3 regions of the Nocardiopsis sp. CA-288880 genome follow, and region 3 is predicted to be linked to each of the others. Evidence: riboswitches for the same ligand, from Rfam matches in the RefSeq annotation. Region 3 holds a riboswitch; each other region holds the start of a gene.
The links. Region 3 has a riboswitch for thiamine pyrophosphate ahead of thiO (glycine oxidase ThiO). Riboswitches for the same ligand answer to the same signal wherever they lie in the genome.

Region 1 (9,365 bases), 3.6 Mb from region 3:
ACGAGAGGGGCGAGCAGGCCGGCGGCCCGATGTACTACCTGCGCCGGGGCCTCCCCGGAGGGCTCGGCGTCCTCCTCGGCTCCTCGTTCGCCGTCTTCGGGGCGGTCGCCGCCTTCGGCATCGGCAACGGCACCCAGGCCAACGCCGTAGCCGAGGCGGTCAACGACGCCACCGGCGCCGACCAGCGGGTCGTCGGCGTGGTCCTGATGCTGCTGACCGCCGTGGTCGTCCTCGGCGGCATCAAGGGGATCGGCCGGGTCGCCTCCGCCGTGGTCCCGTTCATGATCATCGGCTTCGTCCTCATGAACCTGCTGGTCCTGGCGGTGCACCACGACCGGATCGGCCCCGCCTTCGCACTGGTCCTCGGCGACGCCTTCACCGGCACCTCCGCGGCGGGCGGGTTCGCGGGCGCCACCCTGATGTACGTCATCCGCCAGGGCGTCTCCCGCGGCATCTTCTCGAACGAGTCCGGCATGGGCACCGGCGCCATCGCCGCCGCGGCGGCCAGGACCGGCCAGCCGGTCCGCCAGGCCCTCGTCGCGATGACGCAGACCTTCGTCGACACCGTGATCATGCTGACCCTGACCGCGATGATGATCATCACGACCGGGGTGTGGCAGGACCCCGACGCCGCGGGGGTGGAGGGCAGCGACAAGGGGGTCCTGCTCACCACCTCCGCGATGGAGGTCGGCCTCGGCCGGATCAGCCCGGACCTGGCGGGCCTGGGGCCCGTGTTCGTCGCCTGCGCGGTGGTGGTCTTCGCCTACACGACCATCATCGGCTGGGCCTACTACGGCGAGAGGTGCGTCGTGTACCTGGCGGGGCGCTCGCTCGTCGTGCCCTACCGGCTGCTGTTCATCGCCGTCGTCTACGTCGGCGCCACGGCGCAGATCGACGCGGTGTGGCTGTTCAGCGACATCGCCAACGGCCTCATGGCCCTGCCCAACCTGATCGGGCTGCTCCTGCTGTCCCCGGTGGTCGTCGCGGAGACGAGGAAGTTCTTCGCCCACCCGGACTGGCGGGACCCGGACGCGGTCATGGAGCCCGTACGGGGGTAGCGGCACGACCGGCGGCCCGCCGCGCCCCCGGCCGCGGCCGCCGCGAACGCGGCCGGGCCCGGCGGAGGCGGCAGCGCCGCCGGGCCCGGCCCCGCGGGGAAGGGCGTCGGTGCCGTTCCCCGGCCGACGGGTCCTACTTCCACCAGGCGTGGAAGTGGTGCACGGGCCCCTGCCCGCCTCCGGCGTCGATCTCGTCCGCCCGCCGGAGCGCCTCGGTCAGGTAGGCCTTGGCGTCGCCCACGGCGGAGGCCGCGTCCGGTCGCTGCGGGAGCAGGGCCGCGATCGAGGAGGACAGGGTGCACCCCGTGCCGTGCGTGTTGCGGGTGCGGACCCTCGGCGAGCGGAACTCGACCGGGGCGGAGCCCTTGGTCGCGAGGATGTCGACGCAGTCATCGCCGGCCAGGTGGCCTCCCTTGAGCAGGACCGCGCGCGGACCGAACTCCAGCAGTCGGAGGGCCTGGCCGTGCATCGCCGCCAGGTCGGCCGCCTCCGGCTCGTCCAGCAGGTCGGCCGCCTCGGGCAGGTTCGGCGTGACCAGGTCCGCCCGGGGCAGCAGCCGGGTGCGCAGCGCGTCGACGGCGGAGGGCTCCAGCAGGCGGTCGCCGCTCTTGGCCACCATCACCGGGTCCACCACCACGTGGGGCAGTCCGTGGCGCCCGATCGCCTCGGCGACGGCCTCGGTGACCTCGGCCGTGCCGAGCATGCCGACCTTGACCGCGTGCACCGTGGCGTCGGAGAAGAGGGTGTCCATCTGGTGGACGACGAACTCGGCGGGGATCGGGTGGACCCCGGTGACGCCGCGCGTGGACTGGGCGGTGAGGGCCGCGACCACGGTCATGCCGAAGGCGCCGTGTGCGGAGAAGGCCTTGAGGTCCGCCTGGATCCCGGCGCCCCCGCTGGGGTCGCTGCCGGCGATGGACACGATGTTGTACGCGCTCATGGGCGTTCCTTCGCTAGTACGAACTAGGGCAGGTTCGACGGGTGTGCTCTCAGCCGGTGGACTCACCGGCACCCCGCGCCGTCGGGGCCGCCGCGTGGGCGGCCCCGCTCAGTATGCGGCCGACCCGAGGGGGCCGGCGTATGTGTTCCGGACGTGCGGGCCCGAGGGGCCCGTACGGCTGCCGGCGCCGTTCAGAGGGTGGGGGCGTTGTCCGCGGACCGGGCCTTGAGCAGCTTGCGGACGCGGGCGATGACGAACCACAGGAACAGCAGGGCGATGACGACCAGCACGATGTTGCTGATGAGGCCGCTCCACTGCACCAGGATCGGCTTGATGGCCGGGCCGAAGGCGTAGCCGAGGCCGATCCAGATCGAGTTCCAGACGGCGGAGCCGATCACGGTGTACACGGAGAACTTGAGGATGGGCATCCGCTCGATGCCGGCGGGGACCGAGATGAAGCTGCGCACCAGCGGCACGCACCGGCCCAGGAGAACGGCGAGGCCGCCGAAGCGGGCGAAGAAGCGCTCGGCCTTGTAGAAGTCCTCGACCTCGAGCAGGGGGGTCTTCTCCACCAGCCACTTGGTGCGGTCCCGGCCCAGCAGGGCGCCGATCGCGTAGAAGCCCCAGGCGCCGACCAGGCAGCCGATCGTGGCCCACAGGATGGCGAGCCAGACGTTCATGTGCCCGTCGTAGGCGAGGAAGCCCGCACCGGGCAGGACCGCCTCGCTCGGCATCGGTGGGAAGAAGGTCTCGATGAACAGGGCCACGCCGACGCCGGGCTCGCCCAGGGTCGTCATCAGGCTCAGCACCCAGCCGATGAAGCCCTCGTACTCGTGGACGACCTCGCCTTCCATCGCCAGGTTCGACGCCGTCCACAGATTCGCTGTCATGAGAAGTGGCTTTCCGTTCTTTCCGGTCAGACGCCGGCCGCGACGCGGGCGGCCTCGGCCCGGGAGCGCTTGCGGTGCTCCCAGACGATGGCCGCGGTCACGATCACGAAACCGGCGACGATGAAGACGACTGTCACAGGGACGTCGGTGGGGGTGACGACCTCGCGGGACTCGGTCTGCCACGGCCACAGGGCGCGCAGCGAACCGGCCATGAGGCCGGTGAGTACAACGAGGGTCATGTGGTGGAAGTTCTCCAGGAGGTGCTGGAGCAGCTTCACGAACAGGGACAGGCCGGTGAGCATGCCCAGGGCGAAGACGGCCAGGTAGGCGATGTCCAGGTCGCCGACCGCGCTGATCGTCGGCTCGTAGAGCCCGAGGGTGAGCAGGATGAAGGAGCCGGACAGCCCCGGCAGGACGAGCGCGCAGACGGCCACCGCGGCGGCGAGGAAGACGACCGCCGGGTGGGCCGGCAGGTTGGCGCCCGGCAGACCGGTGAGCACGAACGCGGCCACGGCGAACACCAGCGCCACGGCGTAGTGCCCGGCCCTCCAGGGGCGGCCCGCCCCGGAGTAGGGGATCCACAGGCACGCGAGGACGAGGCCGAAGAACAGGGCGTAGGCGTACTGGGTGTAGGCGTCAACGAGCGGCGCCAGCAGGAGGGCGGCCAGGACCAGGAACACGGCCATGCCGACCAGCGCGGGAACCAGGACGCCCCAGTCCACCTGCCGGAACTGCTGCTGCGCGCGGGCCCTGCCGCGCCCGCGCGGGACGTCCGTGACGTACCGCTTGATCCCGCTGACCGTGTGGCCCGCGCCGCCGATGAGCTCGTCGTAGAGGCCGACGATGAGGGCGACGGTCCCGCCGCTGATACCGGGAAGGGCTTCGGAGGCGCCCACGGCGCCGCCGCGCACCGCGTTGACGAGGTAGGAGCCTGCGGAATTGGCCATCTGGGTAGTTGGACGCGACCCGGGGTCCGGGAGAGGTGCGCCTTCCTCCGTCCTAAGGGTCTCGCCCGCGCACGCGAATGTGCGACGGGTGGGGGATGAGGCGAAAAGGAGACTGTCCGAATCGGCCGGAGATCGCGGCCGTCGGGATCTAAGGTACAAGGGGCGGAGGCCGCTGTGGGCAGCCGCTGAGGAGAGTTGTGGACGACCGCACCCCGCCTTGAGCCGCCGAAGCAGGGCATGGCAGAACCCTTACGTGGCCTTTGTCCTGGGATGTCTTAATTTTCGGCCCTGTGGCAGGGCAGCTGGATAGCATCCGAAAACTGTGCTTCGTCTCAGTGACAGGGTGTGGTCCTCCACAGGGCGGCCGCCGCCCCCGCCCCCGCGCCGGGCAGTTCCGCGGACCGCGGCCGTCAGTACCGCAGCGGGCTCGGACGCGGGACCCCGCCCTCGTCCCGGGCCACCGACGCCGCCCACCGGTAGTCCTGCTTGCCGACGGCCGTGCGCCGCACCCGGTCCACGAAGTGGACGGTCCTCGGGACCTTGAACCCCGCCAGGCGCACGCGGCAGTGGTCCAGCAGGACGGACTCCTCCAGGCGGGCCCCCGCGGCGAGGGAGACCAGGGCCGTCACCCTCTGGCCGAGCCGCTCGTCCGAGGCGGGCACCACGATCGCGTCCTCCACCGAGGGGTGCGCCTTCAGGGCGGCCTCCACCTCCTCCGGGTACACCTTCTCCCCAGCGGTGTTGATGACGGCGCTCCCGCGCCCCAGGAGGACGATCGACCCGTCCTCGGCCCGCGTCCCGAAGTCGCCGGACAGGGCCCAGCGGCGTCCGTCGGCGTCGGTGGGGAAGGTGCGGGCCGTCGTGATGGGGTCGTTGTAGTAGCCCAGCGGGATCCGGCCGGTGCGCGCGATCCGGCCGACCTCGGGCGAGCCCGGCGGGAGCGGGCGCAGCGCCTGGTCCAGCACCGCGATGCTGCCGCCCATCGTGAAGCTGCGGGCGTCGGCGGCCCCCTCCAGGGACACGGCGCCGTCCGGCCCGCCGCTCCCCTCTGCGGCGGTCGCCGAACCGCACACGCCCGTCTCCGAACCCCCGTAGGAGTCGGCCAGGGCGACGTCCTCGCGCCAGGCGCGCCACAGGCCGCGCACCTGCGGGGTGAGCGGTGTGCCGCCGGAGCGGACGGCGGTCAGGTCCGGGCACAGGCCGGGTTCGGTGAGCAGGTGCCGGGCCAGCGGGCGGGCCATGGCGTCGCCCACCAGCTGGACCGTGTGCACGCCCTCCCGGTGCGCCGTCTCCAGCACCCGGTCGGGCCGGAAGCTGCGGTCGGTGGACAGCACCACCTGCTTGCCGCACAGCAGCATGCTCAGGGCGTTCCACTGCCCGGCGGCGTGCATGAGCGGGCCGAGCACCAGCATGCGCTGGGGGAAGCACCGGGCGGCGCGCCCGGCCACGTCGTCCAGGGTCCGGGCCCGGGGCGCACCGGGGGAGCGCCGCTCCAGGGCGGCGCGGAAGATGTCGGCCTGCCGCCACAGCACCCCCTTGGGATAGCCGGTGGTGCCCCCGGTGTAGAGCAGGTAGTGGTCCTCGCCGCTGGTCGGAGGAAGGGCCGCGCCCTCCGGCGCGGCGGCCAGCGCCTCCTCGTAGCCGACCCCCTCGGCGACGCGCACGGAGCCGTCGGCGACGAGCACCACGTGGCGGAGCCGGGGGAGGTCCGGGAGCACGGCCTCGACCGTGGACGCCAGGGAGTCCTCCGCGATCAGCGCGACCGCGTGCGAGTCGGCCAGGACGTGCCGCAGCTCGCCCGCGACGTAGCGGTAATTGACGTTGACCGGGACCGCTCCCGCGCGCAGGACGCCGAGGAAGGACTCCATCCACTCGGCGCGGTTGAAGGCCAGGATCGCGACGTGCTCGCCGCGGCCCACGCCCGCGCCGACCAGGTGGCGGGCGAGGCGGACGGAGCGGTCGTGCAGGGCCCGGTACGTGAGGCGCCGGGGCCCGGCGACCAGGGCCGTCCGGTCGGGGACGGCGTCGGTGACCGCGGCGAGGAGCGCCGCGAGGGAGAACGGGGCGTCCGCGGACACCGGGGGCACTGAGGTGGGCACGCCCGACCTCCCATCGGTCGACGGGCCGTCCACGGCGGAAGGGCTCGCGGCGGCACGGTGGCTCGTTGGTGCGACGGTACCCCTCGGGGGAGGAGCCGATCGCCGTCGGGGCTGTGGAGCGCGTCACCCAGGGTGTCGTACCAGGTCACCACGGACGAAAGGGGGGGCCGCTCAGGGGGCGGGGAGGGGGTCTCCCGCACGGGTTCCGGGCCCCGCCGGCGATCTGTGATACCCCTCACCCCTTGTGGGCCCGCCGGATCATCTGCTCAACTCGTGGAGACCTCCGCCGGAGGGCTCTACAGGGCCGTCCGGTGGGTATCTACTGTCTGACATCGGTCAATGGTGATCGGAGCGGCTAGATGGACAACACCCAGAATCTGGGCCAGCAGGACTCTGCCGGAAACCCCGGCGGACAGGGATTTTCCAGCGCCGAGCACATCGCGCTGGCACAGGCGCGATCCGCGCACAACTACTCACCCCTTCCCGTCGTGATCGCCGAGGGCCGCGGCGCCTGGGTCACGGACGTCAAGGGAAGGAAGTACCTGGACTGCCTGGCCGGATACTCGGCCATGAACTTCGGCCACCACAACCCCGACCTGCTGGCGGCGGCGCACCGGCAGCTCGACCGGGTCACGCTCACCAGCCGCGCCTTCTACAACGACCAGTTCGGACCCTGGGTGAGCGCCCTCGCCGACATGGTCGGCAAGGAGAAGGTCCTGCCGATGAACACCGGCGCCGAGGCGGTGGAGACCGGCATCAAGGTGGCCCGCAAGTGGGGCTACGAGGTCAAGGGCATCCCGGAGAACCGGGCGACCATCGTCGTGGCGGGGGCCAACTTCCACGGCCGCACCACCACGGTCATCTCGTTCTCGTCCGACCCGGAGGCCAGGACGGGCTTCGGCCCCTACACCCCGGGCTTCCGGTCGGTGCCGTACGGCGACGCCGCGGCCGTCGAGGAGGCCGTCGACGACACCACTGCGGCGGTCCTCATCGAGCCGGTCCAGGGCGAGGCGGGCGTGATCGTTCCTCCTGCGGACTACCTGCCCCGGGTGCGGGAGATCTGCGACGCCAACCGGGTGCTGTTCATCGCGGACGAGGTGCAGTCCGGTCTCGGCCGCACCGGCACCGTCCGCGCCTGCGAGCACAGCGGGGTGGTCCCCGACGCCTACCTGTTCGGCAAGGCGCTGGGCGGGGGCATCCTGCCCGTGTCGGCGATGGTCGCCGACGAGGACGTGCTCGGCGTGATCCAGCCGGGCCAGCACGGGAGCACGTTCGGCGGCAACCCGATGGCCGGCGCGGTGGGGTCCACGGTCGTCCGGATGCTCACCGAGGGGCCCTACCTGGACAACGCGCGCCGCCTCGGCGAGGTGCTCAAGCGCCGGCTGAAGGAGTTCGTCGGCAACGGGGTGGTGTCCACGCGCAGCATCGGCCTGTGGGCGGGCATCGACGTCGACCCCGGACTCGCCTCCGGCAAGGAGCTGTGCAGGCGCCTCGCCGAGCACGGCGTCCTGGTCAAGGACACCCACGGTTCCACGGTGCGCATGTCGCCGCCCCTCGTGATCAGCGAGGAGGACCTCAACTGGGGTCTGGACCGGTTCGGCGAGGTCCTGGAGGAACTCAGGGCCGAGCGGTAGCGGACCGGCCGGAGGGGGCTCCGCCGTGACGGGCCCCCTCCGGCCGCCGCGCGCGGCCGCGGCCCGGGAACGGGAAGCGGCAGGCGTTCACCGGACGGCCGCACCACTGCCGTCGCCACCGGTCCCGCACCGCCCTCGGCGGCCCCCCGCCTCCCGTGCCCCCGACCTCCCGGGTCAGTGCGTCCGGGGCGCGTCGGCCTCGTTGGCAGGGGACCCGGAGGGCTCCGGGCCGCGGACCGGGTCCAGGGGGCCGCCCAGCTCCGACATCAGCTGTTCCGGGTCGACGTCCTCCAGCGTCTCCCGGGAGACGTACAGGGTGCGTTCGGGGCCCTCCAGGATCTGGAGGCGCACGCGTTCGGCGATGGACATCTGGCCCTGGGCGGTGGGGTGGAAGCTGGCCCGGTCCACGCGCAGGCCCTCGCCCAGCTGGCCGAGCACGATGCCGTTCAACCAGGACTCCTCCGCGCTCACCTCGTACCCGTTGAGGGCGGAGAAGGTGTTCACGTACTCGACGCTGCCGGTGCGGCGGCCGCCGTACACCTCACCGTCCACCTCGTAGACCCCGTCGCGGATGCGCTCGTTGAAGCGCTGGGCCAGGGAGTTCAACCAGACCTGGTCGCTCACGGTCAGCGTGTAGTACATGCCCGGGGGCTCCTCGGGGAACAGCCGGGGGTACCCCAGCACGAGCACGCGGGCGTCGGGCGCGCGGTGGCGGATCTCGCCGAGCACCTCGGCCAGGGTCTCCTCGAACGCGTCCATCCGGCGCTCCAGGTCCTCCTCCTGCTCGACGCAGACGCTGCTCTCCAGCAGCGGCATCCGCACGATGCAGGTGCGCAGGACGGGGGTGAACCCCAGGTCGTTGCCGCCGATGCCGAGGGTGACCAGGGACGTGTTCTCGGTGACCCGCTCGATCTGGGACTCGGGCGTGCCGATCTGGCCGAGCATGTCCTCGCCCTTGTGGGTGCTGCACGCGTAGAAGGCCAGCGAGCCCGAGAAGTCGAACTCCTCACCGATGACCTTGGGGTAGGCGTTCTCGGAGCGCCAGCAGCCGCCCGGCTCGGCGGTGGCCGGGTCGTAGTCGCCCGCGCCGTCCCCCGAGGAGTAGGAGTCGCCCAGGGCCACGTAGTTGCCCCAGAGCGCGGCGTCCTCCGGTTCCATCCGGACCCGCCAGTCGGACTCCTCGTCCTCGGTGATCGGGGGGAGCTCCTCCCCGGGGCACACGCCGCCGGTGGCGTCGCACCAGAGCCCCATCAGCCCCTCGCGCGTGGCGGGCACGGTGAGGGTGACGACCAGGGCGAGGACGAGCACGAGGGAGACGGCGACCGCGGCGCGGGCCCCGCGCCGCCGTGCGCGCGGACCCGAGGGGCCCCCGCCGCCCGTACCCGGGGAAGCGTCGCCGGGCCCGTCGGAGGGGTCGCCGTCCCGGGGGGCCGGGCTCTTCGCGGAGCCGGTCCCCTCGACGGCGGAGGGGTCGTCGGGCACAGGTTCCGGCGTCTGCGGGTCTTCACCACGTGCTGCCACGGCCGATACCGCCTCCCGCCTACCGGACGGCTCCTGATTCCCTCCGCAAGGGTACCGGGGGGCGGGTCGATCCGACGACGGCCAGCACACGGTCGAGGTCGCCGTCACCGAGTGTCGCGCGGGCGGTCAGCCGCAGCCTGGACCTGCCGTCGGGGACCGACGGCGGGCGGAAGCACCCCACCCGCACCCCTTCGGCGAGGCACGCGGCCCGCCACGCCACCGCGGCCTCGGGCGAGGGCGCCCCGACCGAGACCACGGCGGCGTCGGGACGGCTCG
Region 2 (9,365 bases), 3.1 Mb from region 3:
AGCTGAGCGCAGTGGCCACCGACAGCCGCCGCTTCTCGCCGCCCGAGAGCGTGTAGGGGTGGGCGTCGGCCAGGCCGGTCAGGCGCAGCCGCTCCAGCAGCTCGTCCACCCGCCGCTCTGTCCCGGCCCGGTCCGCCCCGGCCCTCCGCGGGGCGAACCGCAGCTCGTCCCGCACGGTGCCGGTGACGAACTGGTCCTCCGCGTGCTGGAACACGGTGCCCACGTGGCGGGACAGGAGCCGGGCGGGCCATCGCGCCAGCGGCCGCCGGTCGGCCTCCGCCAGGGGGCCGCGCGGCAGGACCGCGCCCCTGTGGGGTCGGGAGAGCCCCGCCAGCAGGGTCAGCAGCGTGGACTTGCCCGCCCCGTTGGGGCCGGTCAGGGCGGTCGCCGTACCGGCCGCGACGGAGAGGTCCACCCCCTCCAGCACGGTCCTCCGGGGCGGGGCGCCCGCCCCCAGCTGGAAGGGGGTGCGCGCGGTGACGCCCACCGCCTCGACGCGGGGGCCGCCGCCCGGCGCGGGGGCGAGGCCGGGGGAGGGCTCGTCACCGGGGACCCACACGCCCTGCTGCGCGAGGGAGCGCCCGTGCGCGGCGAACACGGCCGCCGGATCGCCGTCGGCGACCACCCCGCCGCCCGGCTCGACGACCACGACCCTGTCCACCAGCCCGACCACGTCGGCGACCCGGTGCTCGACCAGGAGCAGGGTCGCCTCGGTCTCGGCGAGCAGGCGTTCCAGGACACCGCGCACCAGGGCGGCCCCGGCGGGGTCGAGGTTGGCGGTGGGCTCGTCCAGGAGGAGCAGGCGCGGGCGCATGGCGAGCGCGCCGGCGACGACCAGTCGCTGCTTCTCCCCGCCGGACAGCGCGCCGGTGGGGTGGCGCCGCCCGTACGGGAAGCCGACCGCGTCGAGCGCCTCGTCCACCCTCGGCCAGATCAGGGCGGGGTCCACCCCCAGGTTCTCCGGGCCGAAGGCGACGTCGTCGCCCGCGCGGGCCATCACCAGCTGCGTCTCCGGGTCCTGGCCGACCAGGCCGACGCCTCCGCGGCCCCGGTCGGCGGGGAGGCCGTCGACCAGCAGCGTCCCCTCCTGGTCGCCGTTGAGGGCGCCGTCGGGGCCGGTGAGTCCGGCGAGGGAGTGCAGCAGGGTGGACTTGCCCGACCCGGAGGCGCCGAGCAGCAGCACGCGCTCACCGGGCTCGACCGTGAGGTCCACCCCGCGCAGGGCGTACGACTCGCGGCCCGCGTGGCGCCACCCCCAGCCGGACAGCTCGACGCGTGCGCCGCCCCCTCCGGGGGAGCGGAGGGGGGCCGGCGCGGCGGGGTGCTCCGCGGTCGCCCCCGCGGGGCCGCGGCGGTCGTGGTCGGCCACGGGTCAGCCCCTGGCCGACGGGAAGGGGGCCAGCGCGCCCGACCTGGCCAGCGCGGTGGTGAGGAGGCGGGCGCCGACGCCCGCGATGACCGCCGAGCTGATCACGACGATGACGCCGTAGACGAGCTGGAAGTGCAGGGGCCAGGTCACGTTGTAGACGATGTTGTCGCGGACGGCCGGGGAGAGGCCGGCGGCGGCCGCCGCGAGCACGGCCGCGCCCATGCCCCAGCGCCGGTAGCCGAAGGCCAGGAAGACCAGCTCGGGGAGGAGGCCCTGGAGCGTCCCGTCGATGATCACCATGACCCCCCACTGCGTCCCCAGCACCGCCGACACCAGGGAGGCCGCGATCGAGGTGAGCAGTGCCGCGCCGGGCTTGCGGACGACCAGCCCGCCGAGGACGCCGGAGATCAGCCACATTCCGTAGACCGCCGCCTGCGCGGGGGGAAAGCCCACGAAGAGCGGGGTCGTGACCGACCAGACGATGTTCCAGAGCCAGAAGACGACGCCGACGGCGACGCCGATCACGGCTGCCACGACGATGTCGACGGTGCGCCAGCCGCGCAGCCGTCCGAGGACGTCGCGCCAGAATCCGGTACGCCCGGTCTCGGTGCTCATCAGGTGGTGTCCCTTCGTCGGGGTGGACGAGGGCCCATGTGGCCAAGAGCGACGCCGGAGGACGTGCCGCGCGCCGGGTCCGTCCCGGGTGCGCGGGAGCACGCCGCCGGAGACGGGTTCCTACGACTTCCTTCGCTGGCATGACCCAGATCAGGTGTGTAAGGGTCTGCGGCCGGGTGCCGCACTCTCAGCGCTCACGCGCTCCCCTGTCGGTTTCCCTCCATTATGCGTCAACAACGGGGGCCGCGGGGTGTTCCCTCCCCACGGCCCCCGTTCCGGCCCCCGTCCGACCCCGCCCGCCGGCGGGCGCGGTCAGGCGTCGCCCTCGTCGTCCCCGCCCTTGGGGGGCGTCGCCGACGGGTTGCCGAACGCCTTCGGCGACGGGGCGAAGCCCTCGGCCGGCAGGTCGGCCGTGGCCCCGCGCATGGTGGCCTGCCAGATGGGGCCCGGCAGCGTGCCGCCGTAGACGATGCCGTAGTAGCGCCCGCCGATCGTCACGCCCTGGAGCGGGTTCTCCTCGCCGCCGCGCATGTCGCCGACGACCACGGCCGACGCGAGGTTCGGGGTGTAGCCGGCGAACCAGGCGTAGGCGGCGTTGTCGGTGGTGCCGGTCTTGCCCGCGGCGGGGCGGCCGAGGCCGAGGCCGTTGGCGGTGCCGCCCTTGAACGTCTGCTGGAGCAGGTGGTTGACCCCGTCGGCGACGTCGCGCCCGACCCTGCCCTCCTCGCAGTCGGTGCGCGCCGCGACCTCCCGGGTGCCCTCGGCGCCCTCGCGGCCGATCCGCACGGAGACCACCGGGACGGGCTCGCAGTAGGTGCCGCGGGCGGCGAACGTGGCGTACGCGTTGGCGACGGTCAGCGGGGACACCTCCTGGTCCCCCAGGGTGAAGGAGCTCCAGACCCCCAGCGGCTGGCCGTCGGCGCGGTGGATGCCGACCCGCTCGGCCATCTCCGAGGTCTCGCAGAGGCCGACGCGCTCCTGGAGCTGCGCGAAGTAGGTGTTCACGGACCCCTTGGTCGCGCTGATCATGTTGTGCCGGCCGCCGTCGCTCTCCCCGGCGTTGCTCACGCTCCACCCGGACATCACGCCGCCGTCGCAGTTCTCGAGCCCTCCGACCGAGACGCTCTCGGGGGAGGAGAAGCTGGTGCCGTAGCCCAGCCCGGAGTGCAGGGCGGCTGCCAGGGTGAACGTCTTGAACGTCGACCCCGCCTGGTAGCCGAGCGAACCGCCGGCCTCGCTGTCGACCGCCAGGTTGATGGAGGTCGTGCCGAGCGCCTCGTCGTCGAACCCGTAGCGCAGGTTCTGCGCCATGCCCCGGATCCGGCCGGTGCCGGGCTCGACGATGGCCTGGGCGGAGAACTTGGTGGACTCCTCCGCCGGGACGTACCGCTCGATGGCCTCCTCCGCGGCCCGCTGCGCCTTCCCGTCGAGCGTGGTCCGCACGGTGATGCCGCCCTTGGTGAGCGCCTCGTCGCGCTCCCCCTGGAGCTCCCCGAGGATGTCGGAGCCGCGCAGCCAGCGCATGACGAAGTCGCAGAAGAACGGCTGCTCCGAGTGGTAGCAGCTGCCTCCGCGCGGGGTCGGGTCCAGCGCGAGCCCCCGGCTCGAGTACTCCTCGACCTGCGCCGCGTCCAGGTGGCCGGTCGCGCCCATCCGCTCCAGCACCAGGTCGCGGCGCTCGCGCGCGGCCTCGCGGTTGTTGAGCGGGTCGTAGAACGAGGGGCTGCGGACGAGCCCGACGATGGTGGCGGCCTGCGCCGGGTCCAGGTCGGCCGCGGAGACGGAGAAGTACCGCTGGGCCGCCACCTCGATGCCGTACGCCCCCGCCCCGAAGTAGGCGAGGTTGAGGTAGCCCTCCATGATCTCGTCCTTGGTGAGGCGGTCCTCGATGTCGATGGCGTGGCGCAGCTCCAGCAGCTTGCGGCCCAGGGTCTGCTCACTGGCGCGCTCCACCTCCTCCTCGGTGGAGGCCTGCTCGATGAGCAGGTTCTTGACGTACTGCTGGGTGATGGTGGACCCGCCCTGGGTGTCCCCCTGCGCGGTGCGCATGGCGGCCCTGATCACGCCGCGCAGGTCCAGTCCGGAGTGCTCGTAGAACCGGTCGTCCTCGATCGCCATGAGGGCGGCGGGCACCCACGGGCTGACCGCGTCCAGGGGCACCACCTCGCGCTCGCGGTCGGCGACCTCCGCGATCGGGTTGTGGTCGACGTCGGTGAGGAGCACGCGCTCCGCCAGCGGGGAGATCTCCAGGTCGCTGGGGAGGGCCATGAAGGCGGCGGCCGTGTCCCTTCCGATCAGCCCCAGCCCGCCCACCCACGGCATGACCAGCGCGGCGGTCAGGAGGCCGGCGACCGCTCCCGTGCCCGTGAGGCGCAGGACGGCGTCCTTGCGTCCCCCGTCCGGGCGGTCGCCGTCACCGGCGCCCCTCCCGTGCTCCACCGCGTCGCCGAGTGCGGTCACGCGCTCCCGGAGCCGGTCCACCAGGGGGAGGACGGCCCGGTCGGCCCACCTCCTCCAGCGCGGCGCTCCGGACGCGCCGCCGGCGGCCGCGCCGGGCCCGCCGGCCCCCCGGCCGGGGCCTCCCGCCTCCCGTGCCTCCCGCGCGTGCCGCGGGGCCCGGCCCTCGTCCGGGCCCCGCTCCCCCCGTGCAGGACCGTCCTGGTTCGGCTCCGTCACGTCGCCCCCCTCGGCCGTGTGACGCCCCGTCCGCGTCGCGCGCGCGGAGCAGGGCACTGCGACCTCCACGCTCGCAGGGGCACCGCAAAGCCCGGGAGGCCGAATCGGGCGTGTCATCGAAAAGCTTGCCCAATCCACGGCAAAGCGCCCGGCCCCGACGCGTCGGCGGGAGGTCGCGAAACGGGGGCGCGGCCCACTCGTCATCCGGGCGAAACAACCTCGGCGGACGGCGCCGCGGCGGGCGCGCCCGAATTCGCGACAAAAGGGCCCGGGGCGATCATTCCGACACACCCGCGTGTCCGGAATACGGCCCGGCGGACCCCGGGTGCATTCGGTGATCCCTACCCAGGACGGCCCACCGACCAACACGACCGACGAATTTTCCGTCCTTTCACCACAGACCATCAGAAAACAACCACAGAGGCAGCTGAATCCCCTGTTTCCTTATGACTGATATGTGCGGTTTACCCAGGTGAAACCCGACAAATACCAGGCCCCAAGCCTTCCGGCCAGTGTGATGAGGAACACACAAATTATCCGGCCCCGACACTCCGCCAAACACCACAAGAGGGCAGACGATAGACAGCAGAGGGAACCGAAGCCGTAATCCGGACAGTTCTCGTTCCGGATCTTCGTTAACTCCGTCTTGCGTCGGATTAACAACAGGTTATTTTTGCCTGCCATAAACCGCTCGCGCTCAGAAACGCCCGAACCACGACAATTACGGTGTAGCCAGTGATCGGACGCCTGCCCATCCTCGACATCTCTCCAGACAACGACCTCGGTCCGGTGAAAGCAGTTCCCGGGGAACGCTTCACCGTGGGAGCGACGGTCATCCGGGAGGGCCACGACTCCCTCGCCGCAGGGGTCGTCGTGTACTCCCCCCGGGGCCGCCGCGAACGCCTCGTGCCCATGCGCGAGCACACGCCCGGCACCGACCGCTACGAGGCCGAGATCAGCCTCCCCTCCGAGGGGACGTGGTCCTTCTCGGTCGAGGCGTGGACCGATCCCTTCACCACCTGGCACCGCGTCGCCCGGGTCAAACTCCCCCTGGGCCAGGACACCGGGCCCGTCCTGGAGGAGGGGGCCCGGCTGCTCGCACGCGCCGGCCGGCGCGTGCCCCGCAACCCCGCCCTCACCAGGGCGGCCGAGGTCCTGAGGGACGCCTCTGCGGCCCCGCTGGACCGCTTCGCCGCGGCGATCACCCCCGAGGTCCTGGACGGGATGGAACGCCACCCGATCCGCGAGCTGGTCACCAGGTCCGGGCGCACCGGGGTCGTCGTCCACCGCGAGCGGGCGCTCTTCGGCTCCTGGTACGAGTTCTTCCCCAGGTCCGAGGGCGCCCAGGTGGACACGGCCCCCGGACAGGAGCGCTCGGGGACCTTCGCCTCCGCCGCCAAACGCCTGCCCGCCATCGCCGGCATGGGCTTCGACGTCGTCTACCTGCCCCCCGTCCACCCGATCGGCACGAGCCACCGCAAGGGCGCCAACAACGCCCTGTCCGCCGGCCCCGGCGAGCCCGGCTCGGTGTGGGCGGTCGGGTCCGCAGCGGGGGGCCACGACGCCGTCCACCCGGACCTGGGCACGCTCGCCGACTTCGACGCGTTCGTGGGCGAGGCCGCCGAGCACGGCCTGGAGATCGCCCTCGACCTGGCCCTCCAGTGCTCCCCCGACCATCCGTGGGTCGCCGAGCACCCCGAGTGGTTCACCACCCGGGCCGACGGCTCCATCGCCTACGCGGAGAACCCGCCCAAGAAGTACCAGGACATCTACCCCCTCGACTTCGACAACGACTTCGAGGGCCTGTACACGGAGATCCGGCGCGTCGTCCGGCACTGGATCGACCACGGGGTCCGGATCTTCCGGGTCGACAACCCCCACACCAAACCGGTCGTTTTCTGGGAGCGGCTGCTCGCCGACGTGGCCCGGGAGCACCCCGACGTGCTCTTCCTCGCCGAGGCCTTCACCCGCCCCGCCATGATGCGCACCCTGGCCAAGGTCGGGTTCCACCAGTCCTACACCTACTTCACCTGGCGCAACGGCAAGGACGAGATCACCGACTACCTCACCGAGCTCACCGGGGAGACCGCCCACTACCTGCGCCCCAACTTCTTCCCCTCCACACCGGACATCCTCAACGCCTACCTCCAGCACGGCGGACGGCCCGCCTTCGAGGTCCGCGCGGTGCTGGCGGCGCTGCTCTCCCCCTCCTGGGGCGTCTACTCCGGCTTCGAGCTGTGCGAGAACACCCCCGCGGCCCCGGGCAGCGAGGAGTACCTGGACTCGGAGAAGTTCCAGTACCGGCCCCGCGACTGGGCCGCGGCCGAGGCCGCCGGGGAGTCCATCAGCGGGCTCATCACGCGGCTCAACGAGCTGCGCCGCTCGCATCCGGCCCTGCGGGAGCTGCGCAACCTTCGCTTCCACCACGTCGACCGGCCCGAGCTGATCTGTTTCTCCAAGCACCGGCCCGGAGCGGGGCCCGGCGACCCCGACGACGCCGTCATCGCCGTCGTCAACCTCGACCCGCACCACGCCCACGAGGCGACCGTGCACCTGGATCTGCCGTCCATCGGCCACACGTGGGAGGAGGAACTCGAGGTGACCGACGAACTGACCGGTCGTTCCTACACCTGGGGCGCGGACAACTACGTCCGCCTCGACCCCGCGACCGGGCCGGCGCACGTGTTCACCGTCAACGGCAGATAGCGGCCCCGGACCACGGACCGGGGCCGGCGGGCCACCCCCGCCGGCCCCCGCCCGTGCCCGGAACGCCCGTTGACCCGATGTCGAACATTCTTGGTGGGGAGCAGCAGATGAGCAAAGACGAGCACGGCCCCGGCGGACGCGTACACGCCGAACACGGTCCGCTCGCCCCGGCCACCGGGGCCGCCACCGGCCCGCTCATGTCCTCCGGCGGCACCGGTGACCCCTACTGGTACAAGCACGCCGTCTTCTACGAGGTACTCGCCCGGGGGTTCTTCGACTCCAACGGCGACGGCACCGGCGACCTCGCGGGGCTGGTGCAGAAACTGGACTACCTCCAGTGGCTCGGCATCGACTGCCTCTGGCTGCTGCCGATGTACGAGTCCCCTCTGCGCGACGGCGGATACGACATCTCGGACTACTTCAAGATCCTCCCCGAGTTCGGCCGCACCGCCGACTTCGTGGAGCTCCTCGACGAGGCGCACCGCCGCGGCATCCGCGTCATCACCGACCTCGTCATGAACCACACCAGCGACCAGCACCCGTGGTTCAAGGCCTCCCGGGAGGACCCCGACGGTCCGTACGGGGACTTCTACGTGTGGTCGGACACCGATGACCGCTACGACGGGGCCCGCGTCATCTTCGTCGACACCGAGACCTCCAACTGGTCCTACGACGAGGTGCGGGGCCAGTACTACTGGCACCGCTTCTTCTCCCACCAGCCGGACCTCAACTTCGAGAACCCCGCCGTCCAGGAGGCCATCCTGGAGGTTCTGCGCTACTGGCTGGACCTGGGCATCGACGGGTTCCGCCTGGACGCCGTGCCCTACCTCTACGAGCGCGAGGGCACCAACTGCGAGAACCTCAAGGAGACGCACGAGTTCCTCAAGCGCGTGCGCGCCGAGGTGGACCGGCTCTACCCCGACCGCGTGCTGCTGAGCGAGGCCAACCAGTGGCCCTCCGAGGTCGTCGACTACTTCGGCGACTTCGGGTCCGGCGGCGACGAGTGCCACATGAACTTCCACTTCCCGCTGATGCCGCGCATGTTCATGGCGGTCAGGCAGGAGCAGCGGTTCCCGATCTCGGAGATCCTCGCCCAGACCCCGCCCATCCCGCAGAACTGCCAGTGGGCGATCTTCCTGCGCAACCACGACGAGCTGACCCTGGAGATGGTCACCGACGAGGAACGCGACTACATGTACGCCGAATACGCCAGAGAACCCCGCATGCGCGCCAACGTGGGGATCCGGCGGCGGCTCGCGCCCCTCCTGGACAACGACCGCAACCAGATCGAGCTGTTCACCGCGCTGCTGCTGTCCCTGCCGGGCTCGCCCGTCCTCTACTACGGCGACGAGATCGGCATGGGCGACAACATCTGGCTGGGCGACCGCGACGCCGTGCGCACGCCCATGCAGTGGAGCTCGGACCGCAACGCCGGGTTCTCCAAGGGCGACCCGGCCCGCCTGTACCTGCCGCTGATCATGGACCCGGTCTACGGCTACCAGGCGCTCAACGTGGAGGCCCAGCGCGACAACCCCGGCTCGCTGCTCCACTGGACCCGCCGGATGATCCAGATCCGCAAGCGCCACCCCGTGTTCGGCACCGGGGAGTTCACCGAGCTGAACGCCACCAACCCCGGCGTCCTGGCGTTCATCCGCGAGCACGGCGACGACCGCATGCTCTGTGTGAACAACCTGTCGAGGTTCCCGCAGCCCGTCGAACTGGACCTGTCCCGCTACGCCGGGGTCAGCCCGGTGGAGTGCGTGGGGGGCGTGCGCTTCCCCGAGATCGGGGAACTGCCGTACCTGCTCACCCTGCCCGGCCACGGCTTCTACTGGTTCCAGCTCCCCGCGGACCACGAGCCGGCGGGAACGGACGGTGGACGGGACGGGCTGCCGACCTACGGCCTTCCGGCCGCCGGGGTCAGCGTGCGCACCGCCTTCGACGCCGCCGGACGCCCGGCGGACCCGCCCGGCGCGGAGCGCCGCACCACAGCCACCAC
Region 3 (9,365 bases):
CGCGAGGCCACCGGCGGCGCGGGCGCCGACGTGGTCCTGGACGGGAGCGGCGGCGACCTCGGCGAGGCGGCGTTCGGCGCCGTGGCCGACGGCGGACGCTTCCTCTCCTACGGCTCCGCGGGGGGCCGCTTCTCCGAGGTGGACGCCGGGGAGGCGGAGCGCCGCGGGATCGAGGTGTTCGGCCTCTTCGACCTGGAGGACGGGAAGCAGGGGCCGAGCGGCGACGTGCGCCGGATCCTGGAGATGGCCCGCTCCGGGCGGGTGCGACCGCACGTGGGGCTGACGCTGCCCCTGGAGCGGGCGGAGGAGGCCCACCGGGCGCTGGAGGAGCGCCGGGTCCTGGGCAAGGTGCTCCTCGTGCCGTGAGGCCGGTGGGACGGACCACCGGCCGGGCGCGCGGCCGCGAGGCCGCCGTCCCGGGGCCCCTCCCCCGGCGGCGGGGCGGACGCACCGCCCGAACAGCCTGCCGGCCGGGAGGGCGCGGACGCGCGGGCGGCCGTCGACGGGGCTCAGCGCGGCGACCGCGGCCACCGGTCCGCGCGGGGGCCGCGGTGGCGCCGCCGCCCCGGCCCCCTCCCCCGGCGGCGGGACGGCGTCCTCGCCCTCACGGGGCCCGGCGGGGCCGGGAAGTTCCGCTCAGCCCCCGGTGCGGGCGGTCAGTCGCTCGCGCAGCCCGGCCGCGGCGGCCCGGGGGTCCTCGGCCTCGGTGATCGCGCGCACGACCACGACCCGGCGGGCGCCCGCCTCCACCACGGCGTCGATGTTGGTCGCGTCGATCCCGCCGATGGCGAACCACGGGCGGTCCGCGCCCAGTGCGGCGGCGCGTTCGACCAGGGACAGGCCCGCCGCGGGGCGGCCCGGCTTGGTGGGGGTGGCCCAGGTGGGGCCGACGCAGAAGTAGTCGCTCCCGGCCTCCTCCGCGGAGGAGGAGGCAGCCGCGATGTCGTTGTTGGAGCGGCCGATCACGGGGTCCGCCCCGATGATGTCGCGGGCCATCGGCACCGGCAGGTCGCGCTGGCCCAGGTGCAGGACGTCGGCGCGCACCGCGCGGGCGATGTCCGCGCGGTCGTTCACCGCAAGCAGGGCCCCATGCCGCTCACAGGCCTCCCGCATGACCTCCAGGGCCGCGATCTCCTCGCGGGCCTCCAGCCCCTTGTCCCGGAGCTGGATGATGTCCACCCCTCCAGCCAGGGCCGCGTCGGCGAACTCGGCGAGATCACCGCGCCCGGTCCGGGCGTCGGTGCACAGGTACAGAAGGGATGCGTCCAGGCGCTTGCGCAGGCTGGTTCCGTGGCTGGTCCTCACCCCGCCCACCCTAGGCCCTCGCCGGCCGGCCCCCCGAGGGGAGGCCGCCCGACGGCGCGCCGCGCCGCGTTCCGCGGATCGTTCCGGACCCGCGTCCGCCGACGCCCGCCGGGAGCGCCCACGGACCACGCGCTAGAAGGCCATGCTCTGGGCGCGGCGGCGCACCTCGGTGCCCCGGTTCTCGCGCATCGCCTGGATGGGCGTGCCCGGCAGGGTGTCGTCGGGGGTGAAGAGCCAGCGCAGGGCCTCCTCCGTGGAGAAGCCCGCGTCGGTCAGCAGCACCAGGGTCCCGGGCAGCCCCTTGACGAGGTCGTCGCCGTCGATGAAGGCGGCGGGGACGGACAGCTGCCCTCCGCGGACCACACCCATCATGCGGTTCTCGCGGATCAGGGTCTTGATCCGGTTGGGGCTCACGCCGAGCGGCGCGGCCGCCTCCTTCAGGGTCAGCCACTCGCCGACCAGCGTGTCGATGTCGATGTCGCTTCGTGTCACCCTCCCAATCTGCCACATCCGCACCGGGCCCGGACACCTTCCGGGGCCGCGGGGGCCGGGCGCCGTGGAGATCCCCACCACTGCCACGCATTCCGGGAGGAGGTTCTAGGATGGGGACAGACCTCTGCACATCCCGCGGGAGCCGGGTGGGACCCGGCTGAGAGGGAGGCTGTGAGCCTCCGACCGCACGAACCTGATCCGGGTCATGCCGGCGAAGGGAGTGGGAACAGCGCCGTGCGCACGAAGAACGACCCCCGCCGCGCAACGATTCGTCCTACCAATGACGGCCCCGGGGACGCGCCGGAGCGGACCGTCGTCGTGGTCGGCGGCGGCCTCGTGGGGAGGGTCACCGCCTGGCGGGCCGCCCAGGAGGGCCTCCGCGTCACCCTGGTCGAACCCGACCCCGTGACCGGCCCCGCCGGCGCCCGTGCCGCCTCCACCGTCGCGGCGGGCATGCTCACCCCGGCCACCGAGGCCGTGTTCGGCGAGGAGCCCCTCATGGAGTTCGGGGTCCGCTCCGCGGGCATGTACCCCGGGTTCGTCGCCGAACTGGAGGCGGCCGCCGGGATCCGCGTGGGCTACCGCACCACCGGGACCCTCCTGGTGGCCTTCGACCGCGACGACATGGCCGTCCTCACCGACCTGCACCGGCTCCAGGAGCGCCTGGGCATCGCCACCGAGCGCCTGACGAGCCGCGAGTGCCGCCGGCTGGAGCCGGTGCTCGCCCCGTCCGTGCGCGGCGGAGTGCTCGCCCCCGACGACCACTCCGTCGATCCCCGGCTGCTGCTGCGCGCCCTGGCCGCGGCGGGCGGACGCGCGGGAGTCACCGAGACCGCCGGGCGGGCGGAGGAGGTCACGGCCCCCGGCCCCGGGGGCTCCCGGCTGGGCGTGCGCTTGGACGACGGCCGGGTCCTGCCCGCCCACCAGGTCGTCCTGGCCGCAGGCTGCTGGAGCGACCGCGTCACGGTGCCCGAACCGGTGGTGCCGCCGCTGCGCCCGGTCAAGGGCCAGCTCCTGCGCGCCCGGGTGCCGGCCGGAGAGGCGCCCCTCGTCGGCCGCACGGTCCGGGGCCTGGTGAGGGGCTTCACCACCTACCTGGTGCCGCGCGCCGACGGAGAGGTGGTCATCGGCGCCACCCAGGAGGAGCTGGGCTACGACACCTCGCTCACCGCCGGGGGCCTCTGGCAGGTCCTGAGGGACGCGCGCGAGCTCGTCCCGGGGGTGACCGAGCTGGAGGTCACCGAGACCTGTGTGGGACTGCGCCCGGGCTCACCGGACAACGAGCCCCTGCTGGGGCCGACCCGGGTCCCCGGCCTGCACCTGGCCGCGGGGCACTTCAGGCACGGGGTCCTGCTGACCCCGGCCACCGGGGAGGCCATGGCGCGCGCCCTCACCACGGGCGCCCTGCCGGAGTACGCGCGCAGGTTCGCCGCGGACCGGGCGTCCGGCGACGCGCACACGACGACGTGGGAGTAGGAGAGGCAGTGCAACTCATCATCAACGGCGACCTCCGCGAGTTCGCCGACGGCACGACCGTGGAGGCGGTCGTCCGCGACCTGACCGCGCCGGGCGGCGGCACGATCCCCGGCGGGATCGCCGTGGCCGTCAACGACGAGGTGGTGCGCCGGGCCGCGTGGGCGGACGGCGCGCTGGGCACGGGCGACCGCGTGGACGTCCTCACCGCGGTCCAGGGAGGCTGAGCATGAGCGGACACGGAACCGGACACGTCGAGGACCCCCTGGTGATCGCCGGGACCTCCTTCGGCTCGCGGCTGATCACCGGCACCGGCGGGGCGCCCTCCCTGGAGGTCCTGGAGGAGGCCCTGGTGGCCTCCGGGACCGAGCTGACCACCGTGGCCATGCGCAGGGTCTCCCCCGGCGCCCGGGGGTCGGTGTGGGACGTGCTGTCCCGCAACAGGATCCGCGCGCTGCCCAACACCGCCGGGTGCTTCACCGCGGCGGACGCGGTGCGCACCGCCCGGCTGGGACGCGAGGCCCTGGGCACGGACTGGGTGAAACTGGAGGTCGTGGCGGACGAGCACACCCTGCTGCCCGACCCGGTGGAGCTCCTGGACGCCGCCGAGCAGCTGGTGGACGAGGGGTTCACCGTCCTGCCCTACACCAACGACGACCCGGTGCTGGCCCGGCGCCTGGAGCAGCTGGGGTGCGCGGCGGTGATGCCGCTGGCCGCGCCGATCGGCTCCGGGCTGGGGATCCGCAACCCGCACAACCTCGAACTGATCGTGGAGGGCGCGGGTGTCCCCGTGATCGTGGACGCCGGGATCGGCACCGCCAGCGACGCCGCCCTCGCGATGGAGCTGGGCTGCGACGCGGTCCTGCTGGCCACGGCCGTGACCCGCGCGCAGGACCCTGTGCGCATGGCCGCCGCGATGCGCGACGCCGTCCGGGCCGGCCGGGGCGCCCGCCTGGCCGGGCGCATCCCGGTGCGCCGGCACGCCCTCGCGTCGTCCCCCGCGGTGGAGTAGCGCCCGGCGCCGGGGCGCGGCCCGCCGCCGCGCACGCCCCGGGAGGGCCGCCGGCCGCGTGTCGCGCCGGGCCGGGGCGCACGGGGCGCGTGTTCCGTCCGGGCGTGACCGGTCCCACCCGGGCCGTCCCGCCGGGACGGACCTCCGGGGCCGCGACGCCGCGGGGACCGGGCCTCCCGGTTCCCGGACCGGGGGCCCGGCGCGCACCGGGCCCGCGAGGTCCGGAGCGCCGTTCCCGGAACGTTTGGAACCGTCCCCTAACGTGGGATGGGTGTGCGGCCCGACGGAGGGCACCGCACGCTCGCCGATGAACCAGGCGCGAACGCCCGCCACCGAGGGTGGGGAGGCGCGACGCGACCGCGAACCGCGGGGCAGACCTGGCGTGGGCTTCCGCTATCGTGTCGGTTCGACACCCGGTGTCGGGTACGCGCCACCAACCGCGACAGCCCGCGCTCCCCGCAGCAAGGACACTACTCCGCCGTGGACATGACGACTTCCGACCCGCTCGTAGGCGCGACCCTCGACCGACGCTACTTCGTCGAGTCCCGGATCGCCGGAGGCGGGATGGCGACCGTCTACGTCGCCCACGACCTGAGGCTGGACCGCCGCCTGGCGTTGAAGGTGATGCACCCGTCGCTGGCACAGGACCCCACCTTCGTCCAGCGCTTCATCAACGAGGCGCACTCGGTCGCCAAGCTCTCCCACCCCAACGTCGTCCAGGTCTTCGACCAGGGTGAGGACCAGGGACACGTGTTCCTGGCGATGGAGTACGTGCCCGGCCGCACCCTGCGCGACCTGCTCAAGGCCCGCGGACGCCTGTCCCCGCACGAGGCCCTGAACGTCATGGCGTCGGTCCTGGCCGCGCTCGGCGCCGCCCACCAGGCGGGCATGGTCCACCGCGACGTCAAGCCCGAGAACGTCCTCCTCACCGAGGACGGCCGGGTCAAGGTGGCCGACTTCGGCCTGGCGCGCGCCGTGGAGCAGTCCAACCAGGGCCTCACCCGGACCGGCACCCTCATGGGCACCGCCGCCTACCTGGCGCCGGAGCAGATCGAGAAGGGCGTCGCCGACGCCCGCAGCGACGTGTACGCCGCGGGCATCATGTTCTACGAGCTGCTGACCGGCGGCCAGCCGCACACCGGCGAGACGCCCATCGCGATCGCCTACCAGCACGTCAACGAGGACGTGCCCCGCCCCTCGCACTTCCTTCCGGGCCTCCCGCCCGAGGTGGACGCGCTGGTCACCAAGGCCACCGAGCGCGACCCCCGCTACCGTCCGGGCAACGCGGGCCAGTACCTGGCCAAGGTGCTGGAGGTCCTGCACCGCCTGCCGGCGCAGGCCCCCGGCGGCGAGGCGCCGCTCGCACCCGTCGCCCCGACCGCCGCGACGGCGTCCGTCACCGCCCCCCAGCTCATCGCGGGCGGGGCGGGACCGGGCACCGAGAACGCCACCATGGTCGTGGACATGAACAGCGCGGGGCTGCGCGACGACGGCTACGACGGGGACGACTACGACGACTACCCGGACGAGCGCGACGCCCCGCGGCGCCGCGGGCTGCTGATCGGGATCGGCGCCGCCGCCCTGGCACTGGTGCTGCTCCTCACCGGCTGGTGGTTCCTCGTCGGGCGGTTCGAGTCCGTGCCGGACGTGGTGGGGCAGAGCCCCGAGGCCGCGCGCGAGGCCATCCTCGACGAGGGGCTGGTCTACACGCTCGCGGAGGAGCCCGTCTACAGCGACGCCGAGCCGGGCAGCGTCGGCCGGACCGATCCCGGACAGGGCGAGCGCCTGTCGCCCGGGGACGAGGTGACCGTGTACGTCTCCCAGGGCCCGCAGAACGTGACCATGCCCGACCTGGCGGGCGAGGACGCCGCGAACGCCCTCGCGGCGCTGGAGGACCTCGGGTTCTCCCCGGACAACCTCGAACAGGTGGACGTCGACGACGAGGACGTCCCGCCCGGCGAGGTGATCTCCACCGACCCGGAGGCGGGCGCCGAGGCCGACCGGGAGGGCACCGTCACGGTCACCGTCAGCCGCAGCATCTCCGTTCCGGCCGTGGTCGGCCAGGAGCAGGGCGCCGCCCGGACCGCCCTGGAGGAGCTCGGTCTGACCGTCAGGGTGGTCGAGGAGGAGAGCGAGGACGTCGACGAGGGCCTCGTGATCCGGCAGAGCCCGGACAACGGCGCCAGCGTGGGAGCCAACGGCGAGGTCACCCTGACCGTCTCCACCGGCCCCCCGGGCGTCACGATCCCCGACGTGGTCGGCATGCCGGTGCGGGACGCCGAGGAGGAGCTGGAGGACGCGGGCTTCGACGTGAACGTCGAGCGCGTCCTCGGCGGCAGGGTGGTCTCCCACCAGTCGCACACGGGCGAGGCGCCGGAGGGCACGGAGATCACGATCACCGCGACCCCGGGCGGCATCGACTTCGGGGAATTCGAAGAGGACGACTGACGCGCATGCCCGGGACCGGGCGTGCGGGCAGGGGCGTGCGGGCCGGTCCGGCCCGCACGCCCCTGCTCCGTTCCGCCCCCCGGACGGCGGCGGGGCCGGCGCGCCCCTGCGCCGACACGTCCCGCACGGGCCCGCGGACCGCCGGCACGGGGCCGCCCCGGTCGGGATAGGGTCCCTGCATGGCGACCGAGGAGATCCGGGTACTGGTGGTGGACGACCACCCGATGTGGCGCGAGGCGGTCGCGCGCGACCTGGGCGAGGCCGGGATCGAGGTGGTGGGGACGGCGGGCGACGGCGCCAAGGCGCTGCGCATCGCCCCGGCCGCGCGCCCCACCCTGGCGGTGGTGGACCTGCACCTGCCGGACATGACCGGGGTCGAGCTGACGGCGGGCCTCGTCGCGATGCCCGAGCCCCCGCAGGTACTGGTCCTGTCCGCGAGCGGGGCCGGCGACGACGTGCTGGCGGCCGTGAAGGCCGGGGCCACCGGCTACCTGGTCAAGTCGGCGGGGCGGGACGAGCTGCTCGACGCGGTGCGCCGCGTGAACACCGGCGAGGCCGTGTACACCCCGGGTCTGGCCGGACTCGTGCTGGGCGAGTACCGCAGGCTGTCGTCGTCCGACCGCGTCCGGGAGCCCCGGGCGCCCGCGCTGACCCCGCGTGAGACCGAGGTGCTGCGCCTGGTCGCCAAGGGGCTGGCGTACAAGCAGATCGCCCAGCGCCTGACCATCTCCCACCGCACCGTGCAGAACCACGTGCAGAACACCCTCACCAAGCTGCACCTGCACAACCGGGTGGAGCTCGTGCGGTACGCGATCGACCAGGGCCTGGACGAATAGCGGACAGTGCCCCCGCCCGGTTCCGGTCGCGCTCCCACGCGTACGGCGACGGCGTTCCGGGACTGTTCGCCTCCCCGGGTTGGCCACGGGGAGCCGGGCCCACTATGGTCTAGACCATATGGCGTCTCGCGCCGTGGGAACACACAACGTCGAGGAGAATTCGTATGCGAGTCGGGGTGCTGACCGGTGGCGGAGACTGCCCTGGTCTGAACGCGGTCATCCGCGCCGTGGTCCGCAAGGGCATCAAGGACTACGGGTACGAGTTCATCGGCTTCCGGGACGGCTGGCGCGGACCGCTGGAGGGCGACACCGTTCCGCTGAACGTCGAGTCCGTGCGCGGCATCCTCCCCCGGGGCGGCACCATCCTGGGCTCGTCCCGCACCAACCTCATGAAGATCGAGGGCGGTGTGGAGCGCGTCAAGGACAACATGGCCGCGCTCGGCGTCGACGCGCTGGTCGCCATCGGCGGCGAGGACACCCTGGGCGTGGCCCGCCAGCTGCACGACCGCGGCGTCAACGTCGTGGGCGTGCCCAAGACCATCGACAACGACCTCAACGCGACCGACTACACCTTCGGTTTCGACACGGCCGTGAACATCGCCATGGAGGCGATCGACCGCCTGCACACCACGGCCGAGTCGCACCACCGCGCCCTCGTCGTGGAGGTCATGGGACGCCACGCCGGATGGATCGCCCTGCACTCGGGCATGGCCGCCGGCGCCAACGTCATCCTCATCCCGGAGCGCCCCTTCGACATCGACGACGTCGTCAAGCACGTCGAGAGCCGCTTCCAGACCCAGTACGCGCCGATCATCGTCGTCGCCGAGGGCGCGCACCCCAAGGAGGGCCAGATGGAGCTGGCCACCGGCGAGACCGACTCCTTCGGGCACGTGCGCCTGGGCGGCATCGGCCAGCGCCTCGCCGAGGAGATCGAGAAGCGCACCGGCAAGGAGGCGCGCTCGGTGGTCCTGGGGCACGTGCAGCGCGGCGGCACCCCCACCGCGTTCGACCGCGTGCTGGCGACCCGCCTGGGCGTGAACGCCATCGAGGCCGTGCACGACAAGTCGTTCGGCAAGATGGTCGGCCTCCAGGGCACCGCCATCGTCCGCGTCGACCTGGCCGAGGCCACCGACACCCTCAAGACGGTCCCGGCCGAGCGCTACGAGGAGGCCGAGGTCTTCTTCGGCTAGGCCCGCCGCGAGCTCCGGGAGCGCCCACGACACGGGCCGGAACCGTCGGAACACGGACCTCCGGTGCCTCCCGGACACCACCGGCCCCGTCGGCCGACAGCCACGCGCGGCGGCCCCGGGCCGGTGAGCGCCCTCTTCCCAGCTCCCAGGGGAGGGGGCGCGTCCGCGTCCGGGACCGCCGCAACACTGTGTTTACCGCCGCATGCCCTCCCACCCCGTCGGAAAACGGTTCGAGCGGTCGGGGGGATGTTCGATACTGGAGGGCGGCGCTGGACACCCGGTTCCACCGCCGACGCTCCCACCTCGTACCGGGCCGTAGGCATTCACCGGAGGTAGCACCATGTCCGCGTCGCTCGAGTCCGCGCCGCTCCCCGTCGCCGAGGTAGGAGCCGAGGCCGGGCTGGGCGAGCTCTGCGTGCTCATGAAGCTCGGCGAGATCGTCCTCAAGGGCTCCAACCGCAAGCTGTTCGAGCGGCGGCTCCACAACAACATCCGCGCCTCCGTGCGCGACCTGGGCGAGGTCCGCCTCTCCCAGCGCGGCGCGGGCGTCATCATCGTCCGCAAGCCCGGCGCCTCCGACCTGGAGGTCGCGGAGATCGCCGACCGCAT

Region 1: it holds a riboswitch for thiamine pyrophosphate, as region 3 does, so the genes downstream of both, thiD (bifunctional hydroxymethylpyrimidine kinase/phosphomethylpyrimidine kinase) here and thiO (glycine oxidase ThiO) in region 3, are expected to answer to the same signal.
Region 2: it holds a riboswitch for thiamine pyrophosphate, as region 3 does, so the genes downstream of both, ACQPYD_RS27540 (ECF transporter S component) here and thiO (glycine oxidase ThiO) in region 3, are expected to answer to the same signal.

Annotation. Positions count from the first base shown of each region.
Region 1 is NZ_CP192105.1:5,922,998-5,932,362, reverse strand. It holds gene ACQPYD_RS25625 (alanine/glycine:cation symporter family protein) at 1-1,058, shown strand, start outside; gene thiD (bifunctional hydroxymethylpyrimidine kinase/phosphomethylpyrimidine kinase) at 1,192-1,998, opposite strand; TPP riboswitch at 1,987-2,084, opposite strand; gene ACQPYD_RS25615 (DedA family protein) at 2,190-2,888, opposite strand; gene ACQPYD_RS25610 (DUF368 domain-containing protein) at 2,915-3,835, opposite strand; gene ACQPYD_RS25605 (acyl-CoA synthetase) at 4,246-5,934, opposite strand; gene rocD (ornithine--oxo-acid transaminase) at 6,294-7,568, shown strand; gene ACQPYD_RS25595 (SGNH/GDSL hydrolase family protein) at 7,743-9,089, opposite strand; gene ACQPYD_RS25590 (aminotransferase class I/II-fold pyridoxal phosphate-dependent enzyme) at 9,109-9,365, opposite strand, start outside.
Region 2 is NZ_CP192105.1:6,384,669-6,394,033, forward strand. It holds gene ACQPYD_RS27535 (ABC transporter ATP-binding protein) at 1-1,267, opposite strand, end outside; gene ACQPYD_RS27540 (ECF transporter S component) at 1,373-1,984, opposite strand; TPP riboswitch at 2,095-2,202, opposite strand; gene ACQPYD_RS27545 (transglycosylase domain-containing protein) at 2,297-4,660, opposite strand; gene ACQPYD_RS27550 (alpha-1,4-glucan--maltose-1-phosphate maltosyltransferase) at 5,396-7,366, shown strand; gene treS (maltose alpha-D-glucosyltransferase) at 7,474-9,365, shown strand, end outside.
Region 3 is NZ_CP192105.1:1,917,684-1,927,048, reverse strand. It holds gene ACQPYD_RS08465 (zinc-binding dehydrogenase) at 1-366, shown strand, start outside; gene thiE (thiamine phosphate synthase) at 637-1,305, opposite strand; gene ACQPYD_RS08455 (Rv2175c family DNA-binding protein) at 1,438-1,815, opposite strand; TPP riboswitch at 1,923-2,036, shown strand; gene thiO (glycine oxidase ThiO) at 2,065-3,273, shown strand; gene thiS (sulfur carrier protein ThiS) at 3,282-3,497, shown strand; gene ACQPYD_RS08440 (thiazole synthase) at 3,500-4,282, shown strand; gene pknB (Stk1 family PASTA domain-containing Ser/Thr kinase) at 4,763-6,730, shown strand; gene ACQPYD_RS08430 (response regulator) at 6,910-7,566, shown strand; gene ACQPYD_RS08425 (6-phosphofructokinase) at 7,731-8,756, shown strand; gene thiI (tRNA uracil 4-sulfurtransferase ThiI) at 9,097-9,365, shown strand, end outside.